Regions from separate parts of the Stenotrophomonas sp. 116085_Sma genome, predicted to be linked through region 1. Evidence: riboswitches for the same ligand, from Rfam matches in the RefSeq annotation. Region 1 holds a riboswitch; the other holds the start of a gene.
The links. Region 1 has a riboswitch for cobalamin ahead of btuB (TonB-dependent vitamin B12 receptor). Riboswitches for the same ligand answer to the same signal wherever they lie in the genome.

Region 1 (14,495 bases):
TGCGCGACGCCGTCCTACCTGCAGGCACGCGGTACGCCCACCGCACCGGAACACCTGGCCGCGCACAACTGCCTGACCCATCACTACGTGGGCAAGAGCCTGTGGCAGCTGCACCGCGATGGCCGTTCACTGTCGGTGGTGGTGGGCGGCAACATCAGCGCCAACGAGGCCTCGCTGTTGCTGGAAGCAGTGCGTGCCGGTGCCGGCATCGCCATGCTGCCGACCTACCAGGTGGCGCCGCTGCTGCGCAGTGGCGAGCTGATCGAGTTGTTGCCCGAGTTCAGCCTGGACGAACTCGGCATTCATGCCGTGTACGCGTCGCGGCGCCAGCAGCCCGCTATCATGCGGCGATTCCTGGACTACCTGGCCGAGTGTTTCGCCAGCCCGGCCTTCCAGGATCTGGATTGGCGCCCACCGGGCAAGGAGAACACATGAACCATGGACAGGCCTTGATCGACCACAACCGTGCTGCCTGGGACCGCCAGGCCAGCGAAGTGCGCGAATGGTCGCGCCCGGTGGAAAGCTCAACGATTGCCGCCGCGCGCGATGGCCGCTGGCAGGTGCACCTGACCCCGCGCGCGCTGCCGCTGGACTGGCTGGGTGATGTGCGCGGCCGCCGCATCCTCTGCCTGGCCTCGGGCGGTGGCCAGCAGGCCCCGGTGCTGGCGGCGGCCGGTGCGGAGGTGACCGTGTTCGACCTGTCCGATGGCCAGCTCGAGCAGGACCGCAGGGTCGCGGCGCGTGATGGGCTGCAGCTGCGCACGGTGCAGGGTGACATGCGCGATCTGCACGCCTTCGCCAACGACAGCTTCGACGTGGTGTTCCACCCGATCTCCAACCTGTACGTACCCGACGTGCGCCCGGTGTGGACCGAATGCCGCCGCGTGCTGGCGCGCGATGGCATGTTGATGGCCAGCTTCTACAACCCGGTGCTGTTCGTCGGTGCACGTGATCCGCAGCTGGATGCACAGGGTTTGATCCGGCCGCAGTACGCCATTCCCTATTCGGACCTGGAAGACCTGCCCGCCGCAGAGCGTGAGGCGAAACTCGCCCGCGGGGATGCCCTGACCTTTGGCCACAGCCTGACCGAACTGATCGGCGGGCAGCTGGATGCAGGCTTCGTGATTGATCGGTTCATGGAAGACTGGCAGCCGACGCCGCGCTTCCTGATCGACCGTTACCTGCCCACCTTTCTGGCCACCCGCGCACGCAGGATCGGCTGAGGCGGATCCCGGGGAAAAGCGCGGCGTACAATGGACGGCCCCACGTTGTACAGGCGTCGTCCCTTGTCGTATCCCTATCCGCTGGTCGTATTCGATCTCGATGGCACGCTGGTCGACAGCGCAGCTGACATCGCCGAAGCGCTGAACCGCACGCTGGAAGCCATCGGCATGGCACGCGTGCCGGAAGCCACCGTGCTGGGCTGGATCGGCGACGGTGTGCGCCGCCTGGTCGAACAGGCGGTGCAGGCCGCTGGCCGCGAGGTGGACCTGGCCGAGGTGATGCCGGTGTTCATGGTGCACTACCGTGAGTGCCTGCTGCGCAGCCCGCGCCTGTTCGATGGCGTGGGCGAAGCGCTGGCGCAACTGCGTGCGCGCAACGTGCCGCTGGCGATCTGCACCAACAAGCCCGAAGCACTGGTGCCGCCGCTGCTGCGGCACCTGGGTATCGGTGATGTATTCGCGCTGGTACTGGGGGGGGATTCGCTGCCGCAGCGCAAGCCCAGCGGTGAGCCACTGCGGCACATCGCCGCGCACTTCGGGCTGCCGGTGGAGTCCTGCCTGATGGTGGGCGATTCGTTGACCGATTACCGCGCCGCCGAAGACGCCGGCATGCCGATCGCACTGGTGCGCTACGGCTATCCGCGCGGCCTGGACCTGGCCACCGCGCATGCGGTGGCGGTGATCGATGACCTGCGTGAACTGCCGGGATTGGCCGCCGGCGTCCCGGTGTAGAGCCGAGCCCATGCTCGGCTGCTTTGCTGCCTGAGCCGAGCATGGGCTCGGCTCTACAGAGAAGCGCAGGGCAATGCCCGGCGCCTCCTTTCACTTCGGCTGGTAACGCACGCTCAACTGGTACTCACGGCCCGGCTGGTTGAACCACGCCACCGTCTCATACCTGCGGTCGAACACGTTGGCGGCACGCGCCAGCAGCGACCACGACGGCGTCAGCGCGTACTCGGCACGCAGATCCAGGGTGCCGTAGCCGCCGACCTTCACCGAGTTGCTGGCGTTGTCATAGCGCTTGCCGGCACCTTGCACGGTCAGGCCGGCGCGGAGGTTGCCGAAGCGGCGGTCGATGTCCAGGCGCGCGGTCTGCTGCGCGCGGCGAGGCAGCCAGTTGTCGAACTGGGTGCTGCCGCCGGTGCGGTTGCGCGGGTCGGTGTAGCTCAGCTGTGCGTTGATATCGAAGCCGGCCAGCAGCACGCCACCGGTCAGTTCGGCACCGCGGATGCGGGCCTTCTCCACCTGCTGCATCTTCATCGTGAGCGCATCGTAGGTGATCAGATCATCGATGCGGGTTTCATACACGTCCAGGCCCCAATGCCAGCCCTGGCCCTGCTGCGAAACACCCAGGTTGGCACTCTTGGACTTCTCCGGTTTCAACGTCGGCACGCCGCTCCACGGGTCGTACAGATCGCTGAAGGTCGGTGCCTTGAACGCGGTGCCGTAGCTGGCATTGACGCGCAGGCCATGGCCCAGTTCCATCGCCCAGCCAACGCTGCCGGTGGCGTGGTTGCCGAACTGCTGGTTGTCGTCGTTGCGCGCGCTGGCCTGCAGCTGGTGGCGGCCGAAGCGGCCCTGGTACTGCACGAATACGCCGGTGTTGCGGCGGCTGTCGACGAGGTAACCCGCGCTGCTGCCATCCAGGTTGTCTTCGCTCCAGTCCACGCCTGCGCTCAGCAGCTGGCCCTCGGCCACGCCGAAGTCGCCCTGCAGCGAGGCGCTGTCGCGGTGGGTCTGCGCGTTGCCACGCGCGCCGGAATCACCGAGGTTGTCCGACTCGTTGTCGCTGCGGCCGACGTTGGCGGTGAATGCCAGGCGCTCGGACGGGGTGTAGCGCACCTTGCCGGCCAGCACCTGCTGGCGGGTTTCCGAATAGTTGTAGTAACCGTCGTAATGGTTCTTGCCGTCGGCGCGCAGTGCGCTGCCTTCCACGTTCCACTGGTCGTTGAAGCTGTAGCCGCCGCGCAGGCTCTTGGACAGGTTGCGGTAGCCGTCGCGGTCGTGTTCGTCGGCAAAGCAGCCGGCAGTGAACACCGAGGAAGAACCGCGGCAGGCATCGATGCCATCGGAGTGCTGGTAGGCGATATCGGCGCCGAACCAGCCGCGTTCGGTGCCGCCACCGATGCCACCGCTGGCTTCACGCAGGCCGTTGCTGCCGCCGCCAAGCTGGAAATGCGGGGCGAAGTCGCCCTGGTTGCGGCGGGTGAAGATCTGGATCACGCCACCAATGGCGTCAGCGCCGTACAGGCTCGACTGCGGGCCACGCACGATTTCCACGCGCTCGATCTGCGCCAGCGGCAGGTCCTGGTACATGGCCAGGCCGAGGTCGGCGCTGTTGATGCGCACGCCATCGACCAGCACCACGGTGTGGCCCGAGTTGGTGCCGCGCAGGAACAGAGAGCTCTGCTTGCCGAGCCCGCCGGCATTGGTGAGGTTGATGCCGGCGCGGCCGCGCAGCAGTTCCTGCAGCGAGGTGGCCTGGCTGGATTCGATCTGCGCGCGATCGATCACCTGTGCCGGCGCGATGCTGTCCTGCAGGGCAATCGGGGTACGGGTGGCGGTGACCAGGATCTGGTCGAGCGCAGTGGTGTCATCGGCGGCCTGGGCCAGCGCGGGCAGGGCGGCCAGCACGGCCAGGGACAGCATTCGGGACTGCAGCTTCATGGGGGACTCCAGGTGCCACGCACGCCCGCGTGGCGAAGGGGAGGAGCCGCGAAGGCAGGCATGCGCCGACGCCGCAGCGCACGCTGCGGTCATCCAGCGCCATGCCCACCGCATCGCGACCTGAGGCTTCCGGGCCGGTCTCCGGGCTTGCCGCCGGGTGGCGCGAGGCCACCGTCCAGGCGCCTTCCCATGCCCGTGGCACAGTGGCGTTGTTGCCTGGAACTGACGTGCTTACCGTTGCGGGGGCAGCGCCGGCCTGGCGTGGAATCACGCGTCACCGGCTTCCCGTTTCAACCTGCCGGCCATGGCCGCAGGTCACCTGGAAGTGGGCGCAGTCTACGGCATCGCAGGCACTCCCGTTGCGTTACGCCTGCTCGACTGCCTCGGCCGTGCCTTTAGAATGGTTGCTCGATCCCGTGGTGCCGTTGCCGATGTCCGCCCGTTTTCCGCTGTACCTGTGTCGCCCGTCCGGGACGCACGCATGATCCTCGACCTGGTCCGCCATGCCGGCAATGGCCGTGATGAATACCTTGATGGCCGCAGCGACCCACCGCAGCTGGCCGGCCTGCCGCAGGAACTGATCGAGGCCTATGCCGCGCAGCCCTGGGAGCGGGTGATCAGCTCGCCGCGGTTGCGCGCGCTGCACACCGCCATGGCGCTGGCCACGCCGCGCGGGCTGGATGTGGAAGCGGATGAGGAATGGGAAGAGCTGGATTTCGGCGATTGGGACGGGCAGTCGCTGTTCGATCTGCCGGAGGACGCACTGGCGGCCTTCCACGCCGATCCGCATGCGTTCCCGCCGCCGAACGGCGAGAGCTGGGGACATTTCGAGCGGCGCATCGCGCGCGCGCTGGATCGCCTGCTTGATGACGATGACCCGGTGCCGACGCTGGTGGTCAGCCATGGTGGCCCGTTGCGCATGGTGCTGTCGCAGGTCTGCGGCCTGCCGATGTCGCTGTGCTGGGCCTTGCGAATCGACCACGGCACCCGCCTGCGGGTGTGGCTGGAGCGTGGCGAGGTCGGACTGGTGGGCGAGCTGCTGGAGCTGCAGCAGCCCTGATCTGCTCTTGTAGAGCCGAGCCATGCTCGGCTGCACTTCGATCAGAAAGGCCAGCCGAGCGGGGGCCCGGCTCTACAGAAGGGCGCGGCTCAATCCTCGTCCGCGCCTTGGGTCAGGCTGTCCTCAGCGTCATCATCGGCATCGAAGCGCTGCTCATGCACCGGGCCCGAGGCCGGGCCGGCTGCCTTCAGCGGATGCGCAGCGATGCGCGCTTCGTAATCCTGCACCAGTGCCTCGCGCTGTGGCTCGCTCAGCTCCTGCCAATGGCAGTCCAGCAACGCGCCTTCCAGCGAGTAAAGCAGGTTCAGGCTGGGCTTGAAGCCAGCGCGCTTGACCTTGACGAAGGCGCCGACGGCTCCGATCGCGACCAGGTCGTCGCGGCTGCGCAGGCCGACCTGGCGCAGCCACGCCGCACTTTTCGGGCCGATGTTGCGCAGCTTCGGTGCGCTCATCCCAACGCCTCGACGAACACGCGGGCGATGGCTTCCAGCCCGGCCTGATCCTCGGCGTCGAAGCGGCCGACCTTCGGGCTGTCGATGTCGAACACGCCGATCAGTTCATCACCACGCAGCAGCGGCACCACCAGTTCCGAGCGCGAGGCCGAATCGCAGGCGATATGGCCGGGGAAGGCATCGACGTCCTCCACGCGCTGGGTCACGCGCTGGCTGGCGGCGGCACCGCACACGCCCTTGTCCAGCGGGATGCGTACGCAGGCCGGCAGGCCCTGGAACGGGCCGACCACCAGTTCCTTGCCGTCGTACAGGTAGAAGCCCACCCAGTTCAGGTCGGGCAGGGCGTGGTAGACCAGTGCAGAGAGGTTGGCCGCGTTGGCGATGCGGTCGGACTCGCCGTAGACCAGGCCTCGGGCCTGTTCCAGCAGCTGGGCGTATTGTTCCGGCTTGCTGCCGGTGAGCGAGGCATTGGCGAACATGGTTGCAGTCTAGCAAGCGCGCCGGGCCGGCGATAATGCACACACTGTTGCCCTGTTGGAGCCCTTCGATGCCGTTGCCCGCCACGCTGCCGCCCGCCCTGTTCGTCACCGGCACCGATACCGGGATCGGCAAGACCGCCACCAGTACCGCCCTGCTGCATGCGTTGCGCCGGCGCGGCCTGCGCGCGGTCGGGATGAAGCCGGTGGCCAGCGGCAGTGAGGACCTGGGGCAGGGCCTGCGCAACGAGGACGCGCTGGCGCTGCAGGCGGCCAGCTGGCCGGTGCCGGACTACGCGGACCTGAACCCCTATGCGCTGCGGCAGCCGTTGGCACCGGAGCTGGCCGCTGCCGAGGATGGCGTGCAGGTGGAGTTGGCGCCGATCGTGGCTGCGTTCGAACGACTGCGTGCGCAGGCCGATGTCGTGGTGGTGGAGGGTGTTGGTGGTTGGCTGGCGCCGGTATCGGCCACGCTGGATCAGCTCGATCTGGTGCGCGCGCTGAAGTTGCCGGTGCTGCTGGTGGTGGGCATGCGGCTGGGCTGCGTGAACCACGCGCGGTTGACTGCGCAATCGCTGCAGGCCAGCGGCGTGGACTGCCTGGGCTGGATTGGCAGCCACATCGACCCGGCGATGCAACGCCAGGATGAGAACATCGCCACGCTGCGGCAGCGCCTGCCGATGCCGTCCTGGGCGCGCTTGCCGTACCTGCCGGGGGCGGATGGTCAGATCCTGAGTACGCACCTGCTCGACTGAGCTGCTTCCTGTAGAGCCGAGCCCATGCTCGGCTCAGCGGGGACCGTCAGCGAAGGGCAGCCGAGCGTAGGCTCGGCTCTACAGGAGCTGGCGCACTGCCAGTTCCCGCGCGATCGCACCCAGCCGCTCCACCGCGCCGATGAAGCGCGCATCCAGCGTCTGGCAGCACGACAACCGCAGGCAATGGCGATACCGCGCGCCACGCGAATACACCTGGCCGGGCATGAACACGATGTCCTCGTTCAATGCACGCTCGAACAGCTCGCGCGTATCCACGCCCGGCAGTTCCAGCCACAGCAGGAAACCGCCCTGCGGTTCAGTGGCGCGGGTGCCGGCCGGGAAGTGCTCGGCCACCAGTTGGCGTAGTCGTCCAACCTGTTCACGGTACAGGCGACGCATGCGATGCAGGTGGTGTTCGTAGCTGCCCGCTTCCAGATAGGCCGCCACCGCATCACCCAGCAGCTGTGGCTCGCCACCGGTGGACTGGAACTTCAGCAGCGCGATGCGTTCGGCGAAGCGACCGCCATCCAGCCAGCCGATGCGGTAATCCGGCGCCAGCGTCTTGGAGAAGCCGCCGACGACCATCACCCAGCCGTCGCGATCAAACGCCTTCAGCAGTGGCGCCGGCGGCTCGCAGAACTGCAGCTCGGCGTACACCGCATCTTCGATCAACGGCAGCTGGCGCGCGTTGACCAGCTCGGCCAGGCGCTGTTTGTCTGCGGTCTGCATGGTGCAGCCCAGCGGGTTGTGCACCGTGGGCATCACCACCAGCGCGGCCAGCGGCGTGTGCTCCAGCATCGCATCCAGCGCGTCGACGTCCAGGCCGTGCTGCGGGTGGGTGGGTAGTTCGATGGCCTGCAGGCCGAGGTTGGCCAGCAACGGGTACAGATTGAAGTAGGACGGTGCTTCGATGCCGACCGCGTCGCCGGGCTGGGTCACTGCACGCAACGCCAGCTGCAGCGCTTCCATTGCACCGTGGGTCAGCAGCAGGCGCTCGGCGTGGGTGTGCAGGCCCATGCGCGGACCACGGCGCACGATCTGCGCCAGCAGCCGCGGTGAACCATTCGGGCGCGCGTAGGTCTCCACCGTCTGTTGGCCATGGCGCAGTACCTGCGCGGTGTGCTTGGCCAGCTGCGCGCCGGGGTAGAACTGGCGACCGCGCGGGCCGGCGAAGGCCAGATCGATCACGCCCGGGCGGCGCTGCGCCTCAAGCACGCGCGCCATCAGCACCTGCTGCAGCGGTGCGGTGGGCGCCGAGGGCACATCGCGCAACGACCGTTCCGGCACCGACAGCCGTGGCGCGACCTCGAAGCCAGCCTTGGGCCGGGGAATCACCAGGCCGGCGTCTTCCAGCTGGCGGTAGGCGGCGATCACCGTGTTCAGGCTGAGCCGGCGCTGCAACGCCATCTGCCGCAGCGAGGGCAGGCGGCTGCCTACTGGAAGCCGGCCGCCGTGGATGGCCTCGGCCAGTTCATCGGACAGCCGCTGGTAGCGGGGGGGAATCATCGAGGCCTGGTCATCTGTATCCATCGAATATCCCGTCATCTGGTGCTGTACCCATGAAGATGACGAGCCTAGCATGTCGTTGTCGGCCGGGCCTGATCGGGGCACGGCCGGTACTTTCCAAGCGCACGGCTGGATGGCCGTGCGCCTTTTTTTGTGTAGAGCCGAGCCCATGCTCGGCTGCTTTTCCGCCAACAGCAGCCGAGCGTGGGCTCGGCTCTACAGAAGAGCAGCGCCAAGCACCGATCAGCCCCAGGGGAAATGCCGTCAGCGCATCGGCACCAGCACCGCATCGCGCCGGTACAGCCCCGGGAACTGCTTGCCCAGGGCGGCCAGCTTCGGCGCGTCGTAGTAGCGGATGTAGGCCGCCTGCGGGTAGTTGGTCATGTAGTTCTGGTGGTAGCTCTCGGCCGGATAGAAACGCTGGCCGCTGACCAGCTGGGTGACGATCGGTGCGCGGTAGCTGCCGGCCTGGCCGAGCTGGGCGATGTAGGCGCGGCTGGCTGCCTGCTGGCGGGCATCGTCAGTGAAGATCGCCGAACGGTACTGGCTGCCGTGGTCGGGCCCCTGGCGGTTGAGCTGGGTCGGATCGTGTACCACCGAGAAGAACACCTGCATCAGCTGCCCGTAGCTGACCTGGCGCGGGTCGTAGTCGATCTTCACCGCCTCGGCATGGCCGGTCTGGCCGCTGCTGACCCGTTCGTAGCCTGCGTTGGCAGCGCTGCCACCGATGTAGCCGGAGACCGCATTGCTCACACCCTTGACGTGCTGGAACACACCCTGCACACCCCAGAAGCAGCCACCGGCAAACACCACGCTGGCGTGGGTGGCGTCATCGCGGAAGGCGGCATCGCCGCTGGGGGCAGGCAGCGCCTTGGCCTGCGCGCTGGCGTCGACCGGTGCCGCGATGGCGCCGTGGTCAACCAGCAACACACCGGCGATGAGTGCCGCGGCCACCAATCCGGCAACGCCAGCAGCAACGCCCTGTTCAAAGGAGAGTTTCATCGTGTGCTCCCGGTTCAACCGAAGGTGAAGGCATAGGCCTGCACGCCCGCATCGAGGAATTCGATCTCGAAGCGGTGCGGGCCGACCGTGCCGCGTTGGCGCACCAGCTGGTACAAACGGTGCTCGTTGACCACGCCGCTGCCATCGGCGCCGACATCACTGCCGGCATCGGCAGCGGGCAGCGGCTTGCCATCCAGCAGGACGCGGAAGCGCACTGGCTTTCCTTCCTGGCCCGGCGCCAGCACCAGGTGCAGGTCGCGCGCATGGAACTGGAAGGCGATGCGGCCACCGGCCTGCTGTAGTTGCGCAGCCTCGTCGGTAACGGTCCAGCGTCCGGACAGGCCCCACTGGTTCAACGCCAGGGTGGCCGGCAATGTGTAGTCGAACGCGGTGTCGCCGCGTTGCCCACCGGGTGAAGCGAACTGCTCGGCACGGGCGTGGCCGAGGTAGGTTTCCGGCGAGCGCAGATTGCCCATGTCGGCCTGCACGGCCACGCCCTGCAGGTCCGCGGCGGCGGGATCGACTGGCGGCGGCAGATTGGTCTGGCCGGCCTCTGTCAGCAGGCGGCGGATCACCTGTTCCGAGCGTGCGTAGTTGCCTTCGCCGAACTGGTGGCCGCGGATGTTGCCCTGCGCATCAACGAAGTACTGCGCCGGCCAGTAGCGGTTGTTGAACGCGCGCCAGATCGTGTACTGGTTGTCGAGCGCCACCGGGTACTCGACCTTCAGCTGCTGCACCGCCTTCATGACGTTGCGCGGGTCACGCTCGAAGGCGAACTCGGGCGTATGCACGCCGATCACCACCAGCCCGTGGTCGCGGTAGCGGCGTTCCCATTCGTGCACGAACGGCATCGCGCGCAGGCAGTTGATGCAGGAGTACGTCCAGAAATCGACCAGCACCACCTTGCCGCGCAGTTGCTGGGCCGTCAGCGGCGGACTGTTGAGCCAGCCTGTGGCACCGTCCAGCGCGGGCAGGGTGCCTTCGACCGGTAGCGGTGCATCGGCACCCGCATCGGGACCCGCCATCATCATCATCGGCGATGCTGCCGGCTGCGCACCAGGAACGGCATCCAGCAGGCCCTGTTCGATGCGCGCGGTGCTGACCGTGGACAGGCGGGTCAGCAGGCCGGTATCCCAGCCAAGCCCGATCGCCACCACCGCCAGCAGCGCGGCCACGCCCAGCACCTTGCGCAGTACGTCGCCGAGGCCAAGCCGCGCCTGCAGCGCGCGGAACACGCGGCCACCCACCCATACCGCCAGCGCCAGCGCGGTGATGGCGCCCAGCGCGTAGGCCAGCAGCAGCGTGCTGGTGCCGACGCTGGCGCCGTGCAGCGCGGCACCGGTCAGCACCAGGCCGAGGATGGGCCCGGCGCAGGGTGCCCACAGCAGGCCAGTGGCGATGCCGATCAGCAGCGAGGTCCATGCGCCGCCATGACCTGCGGCATCGGCGGCATCTGCACGCGCGCTCAGCCGCGCACCCACGCGCTGGAACGGCGCCAGCAGATGGTCGGCCAGCCGCGGCCACAGCAATGCCAGCGCGAACAGCGCCATCAGCAGCAAGGCGATCCAGCGTCCGATCTGGTTGGCCTGTGCCACCCATTGGCTGCCCACCGCGGCCAGGCTGGCGACCACGGTGAAGGTGATTGCCATGCCCAGCAGCAGCGGCAGCGTGCTACGCAGGAAGGGGCGGTCGGCACGTGCGAACACGAACGGTAGTACCGGCAGGATGCACGGGCTGAGCAGGGTCAGCGCGCCCCCCAGATAGGCAAGCAGCAACAGCAGCATGGTCAGGCTCCGGAAGTGGTGGAAGAACCGACCGGCACGCGCCAGCCGTCAGCGGTGCCCTCTCCGGCACCGGGAACGAACACCATGGCCGCACCGTTCATGCAGTAGCGCAGCCCGGTCGGGCGCGGGCCGTCGTTGAACACGTGGCCGAGATGGCCGCCGCAGCGGCGGCAGTGCACTTCCACCCGCAGCATGCCGAAGGTGACGTCGCGGTCTTCGCCGATGGCGTTGTGCAGCGGCGCCCAGAAGCTGGGCCAGCCGGTGCCGCTCTCGAACTTGGTGGAGGAGGAGAACAGGGGCAGCGCACAGCCGGCGCAGGCAAACGTGCCCTGCCGGTGCTCCTTGTTGAGCGGGCTGCTGTACGGGCGCTCGGTGGCCTGCTGGCGCAGCACCGCGTACTGCGCCGGGGTCAGGCGCTGGCGCCAGTCGGCATCGCTGTGCATGACCTCGAACTGTCGTGCCGGACGTGCTTCAGCGGCGGCTGGGGCGGCACGGCTGCAGGCCCCCAGGCCGAGCAGGCCGGCGGCGGTGGCAACACCGCCCAAGCCCAGCAGGTGGCGGCGGGTGAGGGACATGGCGGACTCCGGGATGGGGCGACGGGGCCATGCTGCGCCCGCCCGGGTCAACGAATCCTCACGCAGGATTCAATTTTTCGTGAGGTATCGACGGCCGTCCCGCGCCACAATGCGGGCAGCCTCCCCACTGGCCCCGAGCTGCCGATGTCCACCAAACGCGTGCTGATCGTTGAAGACGACGCCCACATCGCCGACCTGCTGCGCATGCACCTGGGCGATGAGGGCTACGACGTCGCCCATGCCGCCAGCGGCGACGCCGGCCTGCGCCTGCTTGAGCAGGAAGGGCCATGGGATGCGCTGGTGCTGGACGTGATGCTGCCCGGCGTGGACGGCCTGCAGGTCTGTCAGCGTGCACGCGCGATGGCGCGCTATGTGCCGATCATCATCATCAGCGCGCGTGGCAGCGAAACGCAGCGCATCGTTGGCCTGGAACTGGGTGCGGATGACTACCTGGCAAAGCCCTTCTCGATGCCGGAACTGGTGGCCCGCGTACGTGCGCTGCTGCGCCGGGCCGAGGCGATGGCGCAGAGCGCGCGCATCGATGCCGGTGCGATCGAGCTGGGCGGGCTGCAGCTGGACCCGGTCGCGCGCACCGCTTCGGTGGATGGCAACGCGCTGGAGCTGACCCCGCGTGAGTTCGACCTGCTGTTGTTCTTTGCCCGTCATCCGGACCAGGTGTTCGCGCGCATGGAGCTGCTCAACCAGGTGTGGGGCTACCAGCACGACGGTTACGAGCACACGGTCAACACCCACATCAATCGGCTGCGCAGCAAGATCGAGCCGGACCCGGCCAACCCGCGGCGGCTGCTGACGGTGTGGGGGCGCGGCTACAAGCTGGTCGATCCGGCCGGGGCGGCGGCATGATCAAGCCGAACCTGTGGCAGAAGCTGGCGGCGGTGATCGCCGCGCTGATGCTGATGTGCTGCATGGCGTTGCTGGCGCTGCAGATGCGCGCCAATACACGCCACGAGCAGGAAGTGGTGCAGCGGTTGTCGCTGGGCCTTGCCGAGCACATCGCCCAGCGCAGCGAACTGATGGACACCAGCGGCATGCGCGATGCCGCGGTGCGCGCGTTGTTCGGCCAGCTGATGGCGGTCAATCCCAGCGTCGAGGTCTACCTGCTGGACGACCAGGGGCGCATCCTCGGCCACGATGCGCCCACAGGCCATCTGGTGCGCAACCGGGTGGACGTGGCACCGCTGCGCCGGCTGCTGGCCGGTGCACCGTTGCCGATCCTCGGCGATGACCCGCGCAGCGCGGATGGCCGCAAGGTGTTCAGTGCCGCGCCGCTGATCGTGCAGGGTCGCCAGGCCGGTTATGTGTACGTGGTGCTGGTCGGCGAACACCGTCAGATGTTGTCCGACGACCTTGCCGCCGGCAGCCAGTGGAACACCACGCTGTGGTCGGTGATGCTGGTCGGCAGCCTGGGCCTGCTGGCCGGGCTGGTAGCGTTCTATTGGGTGACCCGCCCGTTGCGGCGGCTGACCCGGCGCATCCAGGCCTTCGATATCGATGCGCCGACGCCGCTGCCGCCGCCCGAGCCGCTGCGCCCCGGTGAGCGCGACGAACTGGTGATCCTGGAACACGCGCACGCGCAGATGGCGCAGCGGCTGGGTGAGCAATGGCAGCAGCTGCGCCAGCAGGACCTGCAGCGGCGCGAGCTGGTCGCCAACATCTCGCACGACCTGCGCACGCCGCTGTCGTCGCTGCACGGCTACCTGGAAACGCTGGCATTGAAGGATGCCACGCTGTCACCGGACGAGCGCCGCCGCTATCTCGGTATCGCTCTGGCCCAGAGTGCCAAGGTCGGTCGGCTGGCACGCGCGCTGTTCGAGCTGGCACGGCTGGAGCACGGCGAAGTGCGGCTGGAGTGGGAGGTGTTCGCGCTGCCGGAACTGCTGCAGGACGTGCTGCAGAAATTCGAACTGGCTGCGCAGGCGCGCAACCAGCGCCTGCACGCGGATTTCCCGCCAGGCCTGCCGCCGGTGCGCGCCGATCTGGGCCTGGTCGAGCGGGTGCTGACCAACCTGCTCGACAACGCGCTGCGGCATGCGCCCGAGGGGGGCCGGATCGAGGTGCGCCTGTGCGCGACGCCGGACAGCGTGGAGGTTAGCGTGGCCGATGATGGTCCAGGTGTTGCCCCTGCACTGCGCACGCAGCTGTTCCAGGCACCGGCCGCGCTCGGCGCGCGACGTGGCGAGAACGGCGGGTTGGGCCTGCTGATCGTGCAGCGCATCGTGCAGCTGCACGGCCGTCGCATCGAACTGCATGACAGCGAGCGCGGCGCGCTGTTCGTGTTTGCGTTGCCGCGCGCGGAACCGGCGGCCTAGCAGGTCGCCTCGCACTCCACCACGCCGCCGCTTTCCAGCGGCAGGTGCAGGCGGATGCAGGCACCGCCCAGCTCCGAATCGGTCACCTCCACGTGGCCGCCGTGCTTGTCGGCCACCACCTGCACCAGGGCCAGGCCGAGGCCGAAACCGGGGCTGCCCGGGTCAAGGCGCACATAGGGTTGCAGTACCTGGCCGCGCAGCTCGGGCGCGATGCCGGGGCCATCGTCCTCCACCTGCAGGCACAGCCAGCCGTCGTTGACGGTGCTGGCGATGCGGATCTGGCGTCGTGCGTAGCGCAGGGCATTGCCGAGCAGGTTGCGCAATGCCAGTTCCAGCATGTGCCGGTTGACGTTGACCAGGCCGACCGGCGACAGCGCCTGCTGCACGGGCATCGGCAACGGCGCGAACTGGGCGACCACACCGCGTACCAGTGCCGCCAGCTGCAGGCGCTGCCGGGTCAGCTGATGGCAGCGGCCGAGTGCGGCGTACTCGACGCCGGCATCGGTGAGGTGCTGCAGCCGATCGACATCGGTGCGCAGGCCGCCCAGGGCATCACGCTGGATCTCGTCCAGCGCGGTGTCTTCCAGGTCGGCCAGGCCGAAGCGCATCCGTGCCAGTGGGGTGCGCACTTCATGTGCCACCGCCTGCGCCAATACGCGCTGGCT
Region 2 (14,495 bases), 290 kb from region 1:
GTGACCCTGGTCACCACTTCCAACACGGCGGTGGAGAACCTGTACCTCAATGGCCTGCAGCGCGAGAGCTTCCTGCCGGCGATCGGCCTGCTGCAGCGCTTCTGCGTGGAGCTGTACGCCGAAGGTACCGAGGATTACCGCATGCGCGCGCTGACCCGCTCGCCGGTGTACCGAGCACCGCTGGCCGCCGACAGCGATGAATGGCTGGCCACGCGCTGGAACGAACTGAGTGGCGGCCAACCGGCCAAGGCTGGCAACATCGAGATCGAGGGCCGCAAGATTCCGGTCCGCGGCCGTGGCAAGAGCATTGCCTGGTTCGACTTCGCCGCCCTGTGCGAGGGCCCGCGCGGGCCCTCGGACTACATCGAGATCGCGCACGAGTTCAACACCGTGCTGCTGGGCGGCATTCCGGCATTCGATCGCCTGAACGAAGACGCCGCGCGCCGCTTCGTCAACCTGATCGACGAGCTGTACGACCGCCACGTCAACCTGGTATGCACCGCCAGCACCTCGCCGATCGAGCTGTATACCGGCCAGCGCCTGCAGGGTGCATTCGAGCGCACCGCCTCGCGCCTGATCGAAATGCAGAGCGCTGAATACCTGGGTACCCCGCACCGGGCGTGAGGGTAGTGCTGTTTGTAGAGCCGAGCCCACGCTCGGCTGCTTTTGCATGATGTGCCGAAAAGCAGCCGAGCGTGGGCTCGGCTCTACAACAGCGCCGCGTGGTTATCGGGAGGGCGCCAAGGAGTCGTCACGCGGCCGCTCATCCGGTCCGGCCGACACATGCAGCCCCGAACCGCTGCCGTGCTCCACCCGCACGCTCTCACCGCGTTCCAGCAGCCGCAGTGGCTGTCCCTGGTAGCGCACTTCCAGCGCATCGTGGGCCTCTGCCAGTGACCGCACCAGCGGGCACAGGGCCATTGCCTTGGCTTCCAGCTGCTGGCTGCGCGCTTCCATGCGGCGGTCGACCTCGGCATCGAGCCGGTCGGCGCGGCGCTCCATGGCCCCGGCGCGGCCGGTGAACACCTGCCACAGCACGCTGCGGGTCATCGACGTGGCCATCGTCTCGGCCATCTGCTCGATGTGCGCGTCGAAGCCATCGCCGAACGCGTCCTGCTCCCAGTAGCCGCGGCCGAGGCTGGCGTCGATCCAGTCCTGCATCTCGCCGCGCATCGCGCGCATCTGGCGGTTGCGGGACTTGCCGGTGATGGCCTCGAAGGCAGCGTCCAGCGCATCGAAGGTGACCCCGGAGACTTCGTGGGCCAGTGCGGTGGCCGCCGGCATCAACTGGCGGGCACCGGCCTCCATCTGCCGCAGGCGGGCGGCGTCGGCGGCGCTGACCGGCACCATGGTGCCGTCCAGGCTCAGCTCGCCATCGTGGAACACCACTTCATGCGGCGCCTGCGGGCCATGCCGCAGCCAGATGCCGCCGCTGTCCACCAGCACGTCATAGTCGGTATGGATGCCGCACTGGTCCGAACGCAGGTCCGGCCCCTCGGCGGCCAGCGCCGGGGCAATGAACAGGGCAGGCAGCAGGGCCAGCGCGGGCAACCACAAGTGCATCGGAGCATCCTTTTCCGGGAGCGAGTGGCCAGCATCCGCTGCCCGCCCGAGCGCGTCACCGGCCGGAAGTCACCCGTCCACCGCATTCCCACCGGCTGCCCACCACCTATCCACAGGGTTGTCCCTAGCCAGTTTCATCACTGTCATGTGAAGCTGTCATTGTTCCGTTTTCGCGGTGCGTTGTACCACCGCAATGACGCCTTTCGGGCTTGACTGCGCAGCCCGTTCCGGCAGGTCTGAAGCGTCTGATCCGGGCGCCGATGGCACGATCCTTGCGGCGCAAGGGATTGCCGAATTTCACTACATTTGGCGTTGACGGACCCCACTACCCCCACTATCTTGTGGCCGTCGGTCGCAGCAACCCCAATTCCAGGGGTTGCCAGGGGTACCCATCCGCGATCGCCAACGGCAGTGGCAGGCGCAGGGTCTCATCCCCTGCGACGCCGTCCTGCCATCCTGGGCTGTCATGTCCCGGGCTGCGTCACCCGATGCATCGAGCACCCACCAATCACGCCAAGAGGACACACGCCGTGACCACCGAATCCAGCGCCACCATCGAGAAGGAAAGCGAATTCCTGTTGACGTCGCCGCCGACGGCCAACGCGATGAGTGTGACCAAGCGCAATGGCACGACCGAACTGGTGGACCTGAACAAGATCGTGCGCGCGGTGCAGCGTTCCTCCGAAGGCCTGCACGCCGTCGATCCGATGCGCGTGGCCACCCGCACCATTTCCGGCCTGTACAACGGCGCCACCACCCGCGAGCTGGACGAACTGTCCATCCGCACCGCCGCCCTGCTGATCGGTGAAGAGCCCGAATACGGCCGCCTTGCTGCGCGCCTGCTGGCCAACTACATCGCCAAGGAAGTCTCGGGCCAGGAAATCTACGCCTTCTCGCAGTCGGTCAGCCGTGGCCATGAAGTCGGCCTGATCAACGACCGCCTGCTGAACTTCGTGCAGACCAACGCACGCAAGCTCAACGATGCCATCGACATCTCGCTGGACCTGAACTTCGATTACTTCGGCCTGCGTACCCTGTACGACCGTTACCTGCTGCGCCACCCGCACACCCGCAAGGTGATCGAGACCCCGCAGCAGTTCTTCCTGCGCATCGCCAGCGCGCTGAGCGAGGACGTGTCCGAGACCCTGGCGCTGTACAAGCGCATGGGCAACCTGGACTACCTGCCGTCCAGCCCGACCCTGTTCAACTCCGGCACCACCCACGAGCAGCTGTCCTCGTGCTTCCTGCTGGACTCGCCGCAGGACTCGCTGGAGTCGATCTATTCCAAGTACGGCGACATCGCCCAGCTGTCGAAGTTCTCCGGCGGCATCGGCGTCAGCTACACCCGCGTGCGTTCGCGGGGTTCGCTCATCAAGTCGACCAACGGCCACTCCAACGGCATCGTGCCGTGGCTGAAGACCATGGATTCGTCCGTGGCCGCGGTGAACCAGGGCGGCAAGCGCAAGGGCGCGGCCTGCGTGTACCTGGAAACCTGGCACGCCGACATCGAGGACTTCCTCGAGCTGCGTGACAACACCGGTGACGAAGCCCGCCGTGCGCACAACCTGAACCTGGCCAACTGGGTGCCGGACCTGTTCATGAAGCGCGTCGAAGCCGACCAGGAATGGTCGCTGTTCGATCCGCGCGTCGTGCCGGAGTTCACCGACCTGTTCGGCGAAGCCTTCGAGCAGGCCTACCTGCAGGCCGAAGCCCAGGGCAAGGCCAATCGCACCATCTCCGCGCGCAAGCTGTACGCCCGCATGATGCGTACGCTGGCCGAGACCGGCAACGGCTGGATGACCTTCAAGGACAAGTGCAACCGCGCCAGCAACCAGACCCTGCGTCCGGGCAACGTGATCCACCTGTCCAACCTGTGCACCGAAATCCTGGAAGTCACTTCCAACGATGAAACCGCGGTGTGCAACCTGGGTTCGATCAACCTGGGCAACCACTTCGACGAGCACAACGAGTTCGACTTCGAGAAGCTGGCCGAGACCGTGCGCCTGGCCGTGCGCCAGCTCGACCGCGTCATCGACCTGAACTTCTACCCGATCGAAACCGCCCGCCGCGCCAATCTGCGCTGGCGTCCGGTCGGCCTGGGCTGCATGGGCCTGCAGGACGTGTTCTTCCGCAAGCGCCTGCCGTTCGACAGCGCCGAAGCCCGCGCCCTGTCGAAGAAGATTGCCGAAGCGATCTACTTCCACGCGCTGGAAACCTCCTGCGAGCTGGCCCAGGAACGCGGCAAGCACCCGTCGTTCAACGACACCCGTGCCGCCAGCGGCGAACTGCAGTTCGACGCCTGGAACGTGGTGCCGGAAGACACCGCACGCTGGGATGCCCTGCGTGAGCGCATCAAGGAACACGGCCTGCGCAACTCGCTGATGATCGCGATCGCCCCGACCGCAACTATTGCCTCGATCGCCGGTTGCTACGAGTGCGTCGAACCGCAGGTGTCCAACCTGTTCAAGCGCGAGACCCTGTCCGGTGACTTCCTGCAGGTCAACCGCTACCTGGTGAACGAACTGAAGAAGCTGGGCCTGTGGACCGCCGACATGCGCGATGCCATCAAGCTGGCCGAAGGTTCCATCGCCGGCGTGGCGCAGATTCCGGAAACGCTGCGCGAGGTCTACCGCACCGCGTGGGAACTGCCGATGCGTTCGCTGATCGACATGGCCGCCGAGCGTGGCGCCTTCATCGACCAGTCGGCCTCGCTCAACCTGTTCATGGAAAGCCCGAACATCGGCGCGATGTCCTCCATGTACATGTACGCCTGGAAGCAGGGCATCAAGACCACCTACTACCTGCGTTCGCGCCCGGCCACCAAGATCGCCAAGACCACGGTGAGCAGCGCGGCCCCGGCCAAGGTGTTCAGCCCGGACGAAGCCATCGCCTGCTCGCTGGAAAACCCGGAAGCCTGCGAGGCCTGCCAGTAAGACGCGGCGTGCCGGCCTTGCCGGCACCTCGCACCTGTAGAGCCGAGCCATGCTCGGCTGCCGCACGGAAACACCCAGGTAGCGCCGGGCCATGCCCGGCGTTTTGACCCGAGAAGACAAGGAAACACCCATGGCCGACAAGCCCAAGCAGATGCTGCTCGATCCCGGTTTTGAACTGACCCTGCGCCCGATGCGCTACCCGCAGTTCTATGACATGTACCGGAACGCGATCAAGAACACCTGGACGGTGGAAGAGATCAACTTCCAGATCGACATCACCGACCTGCACAGCAAGATGTCGCCGGGTGAGCGCCACCTGATCCACCGCCTGGTCGCGTTCTTCGCCACCGGCGACTCGATCGTGTCCAACAACCTGGTGCTGAACCTGTACCAGCACCTCAATGCGCCGGAAGCGCGCATGTACCTGTCGCGCCAGCTGTATGAAGAAGCGCTGCACGTGCAGTTCTACCTCACCCTGCTCGACAACTACCTGCCGGATCCGGAAGAGCGCGCCAAGGCGTTCTCGGCGGTGGAGAACATCGACTCGATCAAGAAGAAGGCCGATTTCTGCTTCAAGTGGATCGACTCGATCCAGAGCCTGACCCGCATCGAGACCCGCGAACAGCGCCGCCAGTTCCTGCTCAACCAGATCTGCTTCGCTGCCTGCATCGAAGGCCTGTTCTTCTTCGCTGCGTTCGCCTACGTGTACTACTTCCGTTCGCGCGGCCTGCTGCCGGGCCTGGCCTCGGGCACCAACTGGGTGTTCCGCGACGAGAGCGCGCACATGGAGTTCGCGTTCGAGTCGGTGCGCGTGGTGCGTGAGGAAGAGCCGGACCTGTTCGACGATGAAATGAAGCAGCAGGTCTACGACATGCTGGCCGAAGCCATCGAATGCGAAGTGCAGTTCGCCGAGGACGTGCTGTCCGGCGGCGTGGCCGGCATCTCGACCCGCGACATGCGCCAGTACCTGCAGCACTGCGCCGACCAGCACTTCGCCAAGCTGGGCATGGAAAAGAAGTACAACGTGCGCAACCCGCTGCCGTTCATGGAGCTGCAGGACGTGCAGGAACTGACCAACTTCTTCGAACGCCGCGTCTCGGCCTACCAGGTGGGCGTGCAGGGCGAAGTGGCCTTCGACATGAACTTCTGATCGAACCGGTCAGGCCTGCCGCAACGAAGAACCCCGGCCAATGCCGGGGTTCTTCGTTTCTGTAGAGTCGAGTCATGCTCGATTGATCTTCGCGAACAGCAGTGGAGCATGGCCCCACTCTACAAAGGGCGGCTACCGCCGCCCTTCCACCGCCATGCGCACCGCCAGCCCGGCCAGTACCGCGCCCATCAGCCAGCGCTGCACCGCCTGCCAGGTCGGGCGCGCAGCCAGGAAGCCGGCGATGCTGCCTGCAGTCAGCGCGATCATACCGTTCACGCTGACGCTGACCAGGATCTGGGTGGAGCCCAGCACGATCGACTGCATCAGCACGCTGCCTTCGCCGTCCGGGTGCAGGAACTGCGGCAGCAGCGACAGGTACATCACGGCCACCTTCGGGTTCAGCAGATTGGTCAGAAAGCCCATCGTGAACAGCTTGCGCGGGCTGTCCTGCGGCAGGTCGCGCACCGCGAACGGCGAACGGCCACCCGGCTTGAGCGCCTGCCAGGCCAGGTACAGCAGGTACAGCGCGCCGCCGATGCGCAGCGCGTCGTAGGCGAACGGTACCGTCATCAGCAGGGCGGTGATGCCCAGCGCCGCGCACAGCATGTAGAACACGAAGCCCAGCGCCACCCCGCCCAGCGAGATCAGTCCCGCCATCGGCCCCTGGCAGATCGAGCGCGAGATGACGTAGATCATGTTCGGCCCGGGCGTGATCACCATGGCCAGCGAGACCAGTGCAAAGGCCAGAAGGTCGGAAGTGGCGGGCATGGGTGGTCCTGGCGGTGGTCGTGGCGCAGTGTAGCGCCTGCCATGGACGCGGCCTGCGCAGGCACCACTGCCAGGTGGCCATTGCACATTCGTTCCGATGGCCGTCACGCCGGTCGCATAAAATCACGGGACCCCACACACCGAAGCCGCTCCCATGACCCCGATTCCCGAGACCGTGCCGCCCACCGAAGTGCGCATGGCCGAAATCGTCTTCCCCAACCACACCAACCACCTCGGCACCCTGTTCGGTGGCCAGGCGCTGGCGTGGATGGACAAGGCCGCCTTCCTGGCCGCCGCCCGCTACTCACGCCGCACCGTGGTGACCGCGCGCAGCGACCAGGTCGACTTCAAGCTGCCGATCCGCATCGGCCAGATGGTCGAGACCATCGGCCGCATCGTCGAAGTCGGCCGCAGCTCGATGAAGGTGGAGGTGGAGCTGGTCGCCGAGGACCTGCACAGCGGCGAGCGCAAGCTGTGTACCCGCGGCCACTTCGTGATGATCGCGCTGGACGAGGAAGGCCACCCGATCGCGGTGCCGCCCCTGCCGGCGGCCTGACCCGGCCAACTGACCAGCGCTTGCGGGGGCGCCCACGCGCCCCCATCTGGCTCCCATGACCCCGCCGCTGACCGACTTCATCGACCGCGCCCAGCGCCTGTTCGTGCTGACCGGCGCCGGCTGCAGCACTGCCTCGGGCATTCCCGACTATCGCGATGCCGACGGCCAGTGGAAACGCACGCCGCCGGTGACCTACCAGGCCTTCATGGGCGAGGCGGCCACCCGCCAGCGTTACTGGGCGCGCAGCCTGCTGGGTTGGCCGCGCTTCGGCCTGGCCCGGCCCAACGGCACCCACCAGGCCCTGGCCGCCCTGGAAGCGCGCGGCACGCTGCAGGTGCTGCTGACCCAGAACGTGGATGGCCTGCACCAGCGCGCCGGCAGCCACAACGTGATCGACCTGCATGGCCGCCTGGACCAGGTGCGCTGCATGGGCTGCGAACGCCGCAGCGGCCGCGAGGACTTCCAGCAGCGCCTGCTGGACGCCAACCCGGGCTGGGACGCGCTGGAGGCCGGCATCGCCCCGGATGGCGATGCCGATCTGGAGACCGATTTCTCCAGCTTCGTGGTGCCCGATTGCCCGTCCTGCGGCGGCCTGCTGAAACCGGACGTGGTGTTCTTCGGCGAAAACGTGCCCCGTGAACGCGTGGCGGCGGTGCATGACCACCTGCAACAGGCTGATGCCGTGCTGGTGGTGGGCTCGTCGCTGATGGTCTATTCCGGCTTCCGCTTCGTGCAGGCGGCCGCGAAGGCAGGGTTGCCGGTGGCGGCGCTGAATCGTGGCCGTACCCGTGCCGACGACCTGCTGCAGTTCAAGGACGAGCGGGACTGCGCCGAGGCGTTGGCCGGTTGGGTGGCGGGCTGAGCCGAGCGCGGGCTCGGCTCTGCAAGGGGGTGTTGGTTTCTGTAGAGCCGAGCCCACGCTCGGCTTCAGCAGGCCGCGCGAAACAGCGATCCATCCAGACGGTTGATTCGCAGGCCGTGCGGCGGTGCAATACGCACCCCTTCGTCGTCCATCACCGTCTTGAGCCAGTTGTTTTCGCCGATTTCGTTCGGCCCCCTGACCCTGTCCAACCGCATCGTCATCGCGCCGATGTGCCAGTACTCCGCCGAGGACGGCCGCGCCAGCGACTGGCACGCCATGCACCTGGGCAACCTGGCGCAGTCCGGTGCCGGCCTGCTGATCCTGGAAGCCACCGCCGTCGAACCGCGCGGCCGCATCAGCTGGGCCGACCTGGGCCTGTGGGACGATGGCACTGAAGCCGCGCTGGCACAGGTGCTGGCCAGCGTCCGCCGCTGGTCGCCGATGCCGTTGGGCATCCAGCTCGGCCACGCCGGCCGCAAGGCCTCGGTGAACCGGCCTTGGGACGGCGGCGGCCAGCTGCCGGCCGACGATACCCGTGGCTGGACTACGGTGGCGCCGTCGCCGCTGCCGTTCCATGCCGCCGATCCAGCGCCGCAGGAACTTGACGAGACCGGCATCGCCGACGTCATCGCCGCCTTCGCCGCCAGCGCGGTGCGTGCCGAGCGCCTGGGCTTCGAACTGATCGAGCTGCACGCCGCGCACGGTTACCTGCTGCATCAGTTCCTGTCGCCGTTGAGCAACCGCCGCACCGATGGTTACGGTGGCTCGCTGCCCAACCGCCTGCGCCTGCTGGTGGAAGTGTTCGACGCCGTGCGTGCGGCGGTATCGGACAAGGTCGCTGTGGGCGTGCGCATCTCCGCCAGCGACTGGGTCGATGGCGGCTGGGATCTGGTGCAGAGCGAGGCGCTGGCGCAGGTGATGGACGCGCGCGGCTGCGATTTCCTGCATGTCTCCAGCGGCGGCCTGGACGAGCGCCAGAAGATCACCGTCGGCCCGGGTTACCAGGTGCCGTTCGCGGCGGCGATCAAGGCCAAGGTGCGCATGCCGGTCATCGCGGTGGGCATGATCACCGAACCGGAACAGGCCGAATCGATCCTGCGCCATCGCCACGCCGATGCCGTGGCCCTGGCGCGCGGCATCCTCTACGACCCGCGTTGGCCGTGGCATGCCGCAGCTGCACTGCGCGAGAGCGTGGTACCGGCGCCGCAGTACCTGCGCTGCGAGCCGCGCGACGCGCGTGGCGTGTTCAAGGCACGCTGAGGCTCACACCCGCCAGGCGGGCGCCATGCCGGCCTGCAGGTGTTCGAACAGCGCGCGGATCTTGGCGGTGAAGTCGCGGCGGTCACTGACGCAGAAGTAGACCTCCATCGGTTCCGGGCGCCACGCGGTATCGGCGCCGAACACCGCCTGCAGGCGGCCATCGCGCAGGTAGGGCTCGGCCACGAACGCAGCCAATCGAGTGATGCCGGCATCGGCCGCCGCCAGCGTCGCCAGCGCATCGATGTCATCGCAGACCATGCTTGGTGGCAGCGCGGCGTCCACGCGCTGGCCGTCCTTCAGCAGGCCCCAGCGCAATGGCCGGCCATCGGTGGGGAAGCGGTGCAGCAGACCACGATGGCTGCCCAGGTCGGAGGGTTGCCGCGGGGTGCCGTGCGCCTTCAGATAGGCCGGCGAGGCGCAGAACACGAACGGTACGCGCGCCAGCTGCCGTGCGACCACGCCGTCCTCCAGCTGTGCGCCGATGCGGATGCTGGCATCCACGGCTTCAGGGCCATGCTGCACGGCACGGTCGGTCAGGCGCAGTTCCAGCTGCAGTTGCGGGTAGCGTTGCTGCAGTGACGGCAGCAACGGCGCCAGTACGTGGCGGCCGAACGCGCTGCTGCTGGCGATGCGCAGTGGCCCGGCCGGTTCGATGTCGCCGGCGGTGACCATGGCCTGCGCACGCGCCAGGTCGGCTTCGATGTGGCGCACCTGCGCCAGGTACAGCGCGCCGGCCTCGCTGAGAGCCAGCTGCCGCGTGCTTCGGTTCAGCAACCGCACGCCCAGATGGGCCTCCAGCCGGTTGATGTTCTGGCCGACAGCGGTGGCGCTGATGCCAAGGATGCGGGCCGCGGCGGCAATGCTGCCGGTCTCTGCGGTGCGGGTGAAGCTGCGGATCAGTTGCAACAGGTTCATGACCAACCAGCTTGCCACGGGTACACCCAAGTATCGCTTGGGACTGAACCAAGCTGTTCGGTTGCATCGGTGACCATCGATCCGGCGGACGCGGCGCTGCCCTACACTCGGGGGATGCGCCCCGATTCCATTCTTACCCTGTCCTGTCCCGACCGTACCGGCATCGTCTACCGCGTGTCCGGCCTGCTGTTCGACCACGGCTGCAACATCCTCGACGCCCAGCAGTTCGGTGACGAGGAAAGCGGCCGCTTCTTCCTGCGCGTGCACTTCGACCGCGACGCCAGCCTGCCGCTGGAGACCGTGCACACGAGCATGGCCGCGCTCGCCGAAGGCTTCGGCATGGACTGGCAGCTGCACGATGGCCGCCGCCGCGCACGCCTGCTGGTGCTGGTCAGCAAGCAGGGCCACTGCCTCAACGATCTGCTGTTCCGCGCCCACAGTGGCCAGCTGAAGGTGGACATCGCGGCAGTAGCGTCCAACCACGCCGACTTCGCGCCGCTGGCCGCGTCCTACCAGGTGCCGTTCCACCACCTGCCGGTGACCGCCGAAACGCGCGCGGTGCAGGAACAGCAGATCATCGATCTCGTCGAGCACGAGCGCATCGACCTGGTGGTGCTGGCGCGCTACATGCAGATCCTGTCGCCCACGCTGTGCCGCGCACTGGCCGGCCGTGCGATCAACATCCACCACAGCTTCCTGCCCAGCTTCAAGGGCGCGCAGCCGTATCACCAGGCGCACGCGCGCGGGGTCAAGATCATCGGTGCCACCGCGCACTACGTCACCGAGGATCTGGACGAAGGCCCGATCATCGAACAGGACGTGGCCCGCGTGGACCACGCGATGGCACCGCGCGAGCTGGTGCGGCTGGGCAGCGATACCGAATCGCTGGTACTGGCACGCGCGGTTCGCCGCCATGTGGAGCACCGCATCCTGCTCAACGGGCATCGCACCGTCGTATTCCGGTAGGGGCCTTTCTGTAGAGCCGAGCCATGCTCGGCTGCACTTCGGCCCAAGGCCGTGAATCTGACGGATGAGCCGAGCATGGCTCGGCTCTACAGGGCAACTCAGATGATCGCGATCCCTGCTTTGCCCAGCGCCTCGCGCACCATCGCATCGTTGGCGTCGGTCACCGGTCGGGTCAGCTCCCACAGGAACTTCACCCGGAAGCCAGACTTCACCGCGTCCTGCGCGCTCCACAGCACGCAGTAGTCGCGGGCCAGGCCGCACATGTGCACTTCGCGGATGCGGCGCTCGTGCAGCCAGCCGGCCAGGCCGGTCGCCGGGCGCTCGCCATCGGGACCGTGGTTCTCGCGGAAGGCGCTGTACGAGTCCACCTGTTGGCGCGTGCCCTTGCGCAGGATCAGATCAGCCACAGTCCAGTCCACGCCCGGATGCAGCGCGGCGCCGTCGCTGCCCTGCACGCAATGGTCGGGCCACAGGGTCTGTGGCTGTGCGTGCAGCAGGATGGTCTCAAACGGACGCTTGCCGGGGTGCTGGCTGGCAAATGAGGCGTGATCGGCGGGGTGCCAGTCCTGGGTGGCCACCACCGTGCGATAGCGGCGCTGCGCCAGCAGCCCTGCAATGGGTGCCACCAGGGCATCGCCCTGGTCGCAGGCCAGCGCGCCACCGGGCATGAAGTCCGGCTGCAGGTCGATCACCAGCAGGGCGACGTCGGCGGGCAGGGCGGTCATGGCAGATCCACTACAACGCAAAGGGGCGACCAGCGTGGCCGCCCCGGCGGCACAGGTCAATCGCCCTGCGGCGTCCCAGCGTCCTGCCCGTAGTACAGCAGGCCGATCTTGATCCGTTCGCGGCCGTTCTCGCGGCGATGGCGGTTGGCATCGCGCAGCGAATACACGCAGCCGCAGTACTCCTGCTGGTAGAACTGCTCGCGCTTGCTGATCTCGATCATGCGGCTGGCGCCGCCGCCCTTGCGCCAGTTGTAGTCCCAGTACTGCAGGCCTTCATAGCGCGACGCGGCACGGATGCCGCAGTCGTTGATCTGCGCCATGTTCTTCCAGCGCGAGATGCCCAGCGAAGAACTGATGGTGTCGTAACCGTGTTCGTGCGCGTACAGGGCGGTGCGCTCGAAACGCATGTCGAAGCACATCGTGCAGCGGATGCCGCGCTCGGGTTCGTTCTCCATGCCGCGCGCACGGCTGAACCAGTTGTCGGTGTCGTAGTCGCAGTCGATGAACGGAATGCCGTGCTTCTCGGCGAAGCGGATGTTCTCCTGCTTGCGCAGCTCGTATTCCTTCACCGGGTGGATGTTGGGGTTGTAGAAGAAGATCGCGTAGTCGATCCCGGAGGCGGTGATCGCCTCCATCACTTCGCCGGAGCAGGGTGCGCAGCACGAATGCAGCAGCAGGCGCTTGCCGTCGGCGGGCAGGGTCAGGGCGGGGCGTTGGAACTCGGTCATCGTCGGGTGCGTCAGGGCGTGGAAGTGGGCTGGCCGGATACCGTGAACAGGACGCGCGCGGCCACACCGCCTGCGCGCGCAGGACGACGACGGCCCCGGCACCCTCCCCGCGGAGAGTCCAGGTCGAATCAGGGGACGGTCGTGTCCCCCGGCCGGGGCCGGTATTCGGGCTGATGGACACGGGCCGCAGCCCACCTACTCCCTGCCGCTTCCCAGGCGTGAGCCCAGTGCTGTTGGCAGGATTCGTTTCCATTCACCGCTGCGGGGCAGCTCCGGAATGGGCGCGTGAGGCGCCTTCACCGGATTCCCGTTTAAATCCCTCCCCGCGCGTGAACGCCTGGAGGGATACCTTCGGCGCGCCCACGGTGGACGGGTTGCTGGCCAGGGTCAAGGGGGCAGAGCCCGTTGCGCTGCAACGGGATCCGACCCCGGGCGGGACGTACCTTCAACGTCCCACCGCAGCCCGCGCGCGGATGTCGTCCAGCCGCTGGTCGTGCAGCAGGTGCCCGTTCTCCCACACGGTCACCATCGCGTCCTCGAAGCCGACCGGCAGGGTGTCGTCGCCGTTGGCCGGCAGTGGCACCGTATGCAGGCTGCCGTCACCCAGGCGGCGCAGCAGGCGCATGCGGCCACGCTTGCTGGTCTTGCCGGCATCGGTGACCGGATCCTTGTATACATCGACCCACTCACCGTCGACCCGTGCCGCCGAGCATTTCAGCGCGAACTTCTGCGTGTCGCGGTCCAGTCGCTGCAGCAGGGCGCCGCCCATGCCGAAGGCTATGTTGTCGGCGGCGTAGCCATCGTAGGTGATGCGTTGCAGGATGGCGCGGATCATATCCGGGTTGATGCCATCGCCCTGGATCACCCGCACGTGGTTGAGCACGCGATAGCCCTTGCCGTTGATCACGTGGCCGAACGCTTCATCCAGCCGGCGCAGACTTTCGGCCACCACCTCCACCGGGTCGCCCGAGTCGGGACGGATGACCAGGGTGGCGCCCGAGGCGATCACTGCATCGCGCAGGGTGGTACCCCAGTGCTCGCTGATCGCGCGGTAGATGTCATAGCTGTCCGACACGACCGCCACGATCGCACCGGGCTTGCCGAACTGGCGCAGCATGTTGCGGTAGGCGTCCACTTCACGCTCGCGGCCCCAGCTGGTGATGGTGCTGTGCTCGGCGGCGGGAATCGAATAGCCGGCCATCGGCGCGTGATAGTGCGCGCGGGCCAGGCACAGGGCCGATACGGTATCGGTGCCGAGGAAGTTGACCAGGTGCGCGGCACCGCCCAGCGCGGCCGATTCCAGGCTCGATACACCGCGCGCGCCGAAGTCGTGCAGCTTGAACGGCAGCTGCCCCTGCGGATCGTCGCTGGTCTGCTGCAGGAACGCGGCAATCGTCTGCCGTGCGTGCCAGCTGATGGTGGCCACGGTGACCGGATACCACACCCGCAGCAGCAGCGTTTCCAGGTACGACGGCACCCAGAACGCGGCCGGATCGGTCGACTCGATCGTCATCAGTGCCTGGTGGGTGGGCACCACGCTGCCCTCGGGCACGGCACGGATGCGTACCGGCAGGTGGCCGCCAAGCCGGTCGACGATATCGCGCCAGCCGGTCTCGTTGAACGGTTCGCCATGCGCGGCGAACACCGCAGCAGCGTCGTCGATGTCGGCGTGGGTGACCGGCCGTGCCAGTGCGTCCTTGAGGATCGCCTGCAGGCCGAAGAACACCGTGCGATCGTGCAGGCCGCCACGCGATTCGACGTAGAAGAACGTGGCATCGGTACCCGGGGGGTACTGCAGCCAGTGGCTGGCCTTGTAGCTGTCGGTGTTGAGGAGAAGATTATCGAGGTAGTGCATGACGGAAGCTCCTTCGCGTCGGGTGGCACCGGCGGTCTATCCGCCAGTGGGGAGGCCGGGCCTGTCAGCCGCGGCCGAGGAAATACTCCAGGATGTGCAGGTGGTCTTCGAACAGCTGCGGGCCCATGTCCAGGGCTTCACTTACCGGTACCCAGCGCGCCTTGTCGGCGTCATCGCCGCCGCGCACCGGCGGCAGCTCGCCGGCGGGGAATTC

Region 2: it holds a riboswitch for cobalamin, as region 1 does, so the genes downstream of both, ACZK0Z_RS01515 (epoxyqueuosine reductase QueH) here and btuB (TonB-dependent vitamin B12 receptor) in region 1, are expected to answer to the same signal.

What each region holds. Positions count from the first base shown of each region.
Region 1 is NZ_CM151057.1:625,743-640,237, forward strand. It holds gene ACZK0Z_RS02845 (LysR family transcriptional regulator) at 1-435, shown strand, start outside; gene ACZK0Z_RS02850 (class I SAM-dependent methyltransferase) at 432-1,223, shown strand; gene gph (phosphoglycolate phosphatase) at 1,287-1,955, shown strand; gene btuB (TonB-dependent vitamin B12 receptor) at 2,046-3,890, opposite strand; cobalamin riboswitch at 4,006-4,228, opposite strand; gene ACZK0Z_RS02865 (histidine phosphatase family protein) at 4,372-4,950, shown strand; gene ACZK0Z_RS02870 (TfoX/Sxy family protein) at 5,040-5,402, opposite strand; gene ACZK0Z_RS02875 (GAF domain-containing protein) at 5,399-5,881, opposite strand; gene bioD (dethiobiotin synthase) at 5,950-6,633, shown strand; gene ACZK0Z_RS02885 (aminotransferase class I/II-fold pyridoxal phosphate-dependent enzyme) at 6,712-8,163, opposite strand; gene msrA (peptide-methionine (S)-S-oxide reductase MsrA) at 8,404-9,141, opposite strand; gene ACZK0Z_RS02895 (redoxin family protein) at 9,156-10,925, opposite strand; gene msrB (peptide-methionine (R)-S-oxide reductase MsrB) at 10,928-11,500, opposite strand; gene ACZK0Z_RS02905 (response regulator transcription factor) at 11,645-12,364, shown strand; gene ACZK0Z_RS02910 (sensor histidine kinase) at 12,361-13,830, shown strand; gene ACZK0Z_RS02915 (ATP-binding protein) at 13,827-14,495, opposite strand, start outside.
Region 2 is NZ_CM151057.1:332,319-346,813, forward strand. It holds gene zapE (cell division protein ZapE) at 1-624, shown strand, start outside; gene ACZK0Z_RS01465 (DUF2884 family protein) at 727-1,563, opposite strand; gene ACZK0Z_RS01470 (ribonucleoside-diphosphate reductase subunit alpha) at 2,094-4,496, shown strand; gene ACZK0Z_RS01475 (ribonucleotide-diphosphate reductase subunit beta) at 4,627-5,646, shown strand; gene ACZK0Z_RS01480 (LysE family transporter) at 5,779-6,414, opposite strand; gene ACZK0Z_RS01485 (acyl-CoA thioesterase) at 6,569-6,970, shown strand; gene ACZK0Z_RS01490 (NAD-dependent protein deacetylase) at 7,026-7,832, shown strand; gene ACZK0Z_RS01495 (NADH:flavin oxidoreductase/NADH oxidase) at 7,992-9,092, shown strand; gene ACZK0Z_RS01500 (LysR substrate-binding domain-containing protein) at 9,096-10,007, opposite strand; gene purU (formyltetrahydrofolate deformylase) at 10,122-10,973, shown strand; gene pncA (bifunctional nicotinamidase/pyrazinamidase) at 11,072-11,698, opposite strand; gene ACZK0Z_RS01515 (epoxyqueuosine reductase QueH) at 11,755-12,426, opposite strand; cobalamin riboswitch at 12,583-12,776, opposite strand; gene ACZK0Z_RS01520 (nicotinate phosphoribosyltransferase) at 12,872-14,281, opposite strand; gene ACZK0Z_RS01525 (bifunctional nicotinamide-nucleotide adenylyltransferase/Nudix hydroxylase) at 14,346-14,495, opposite strand, start outside.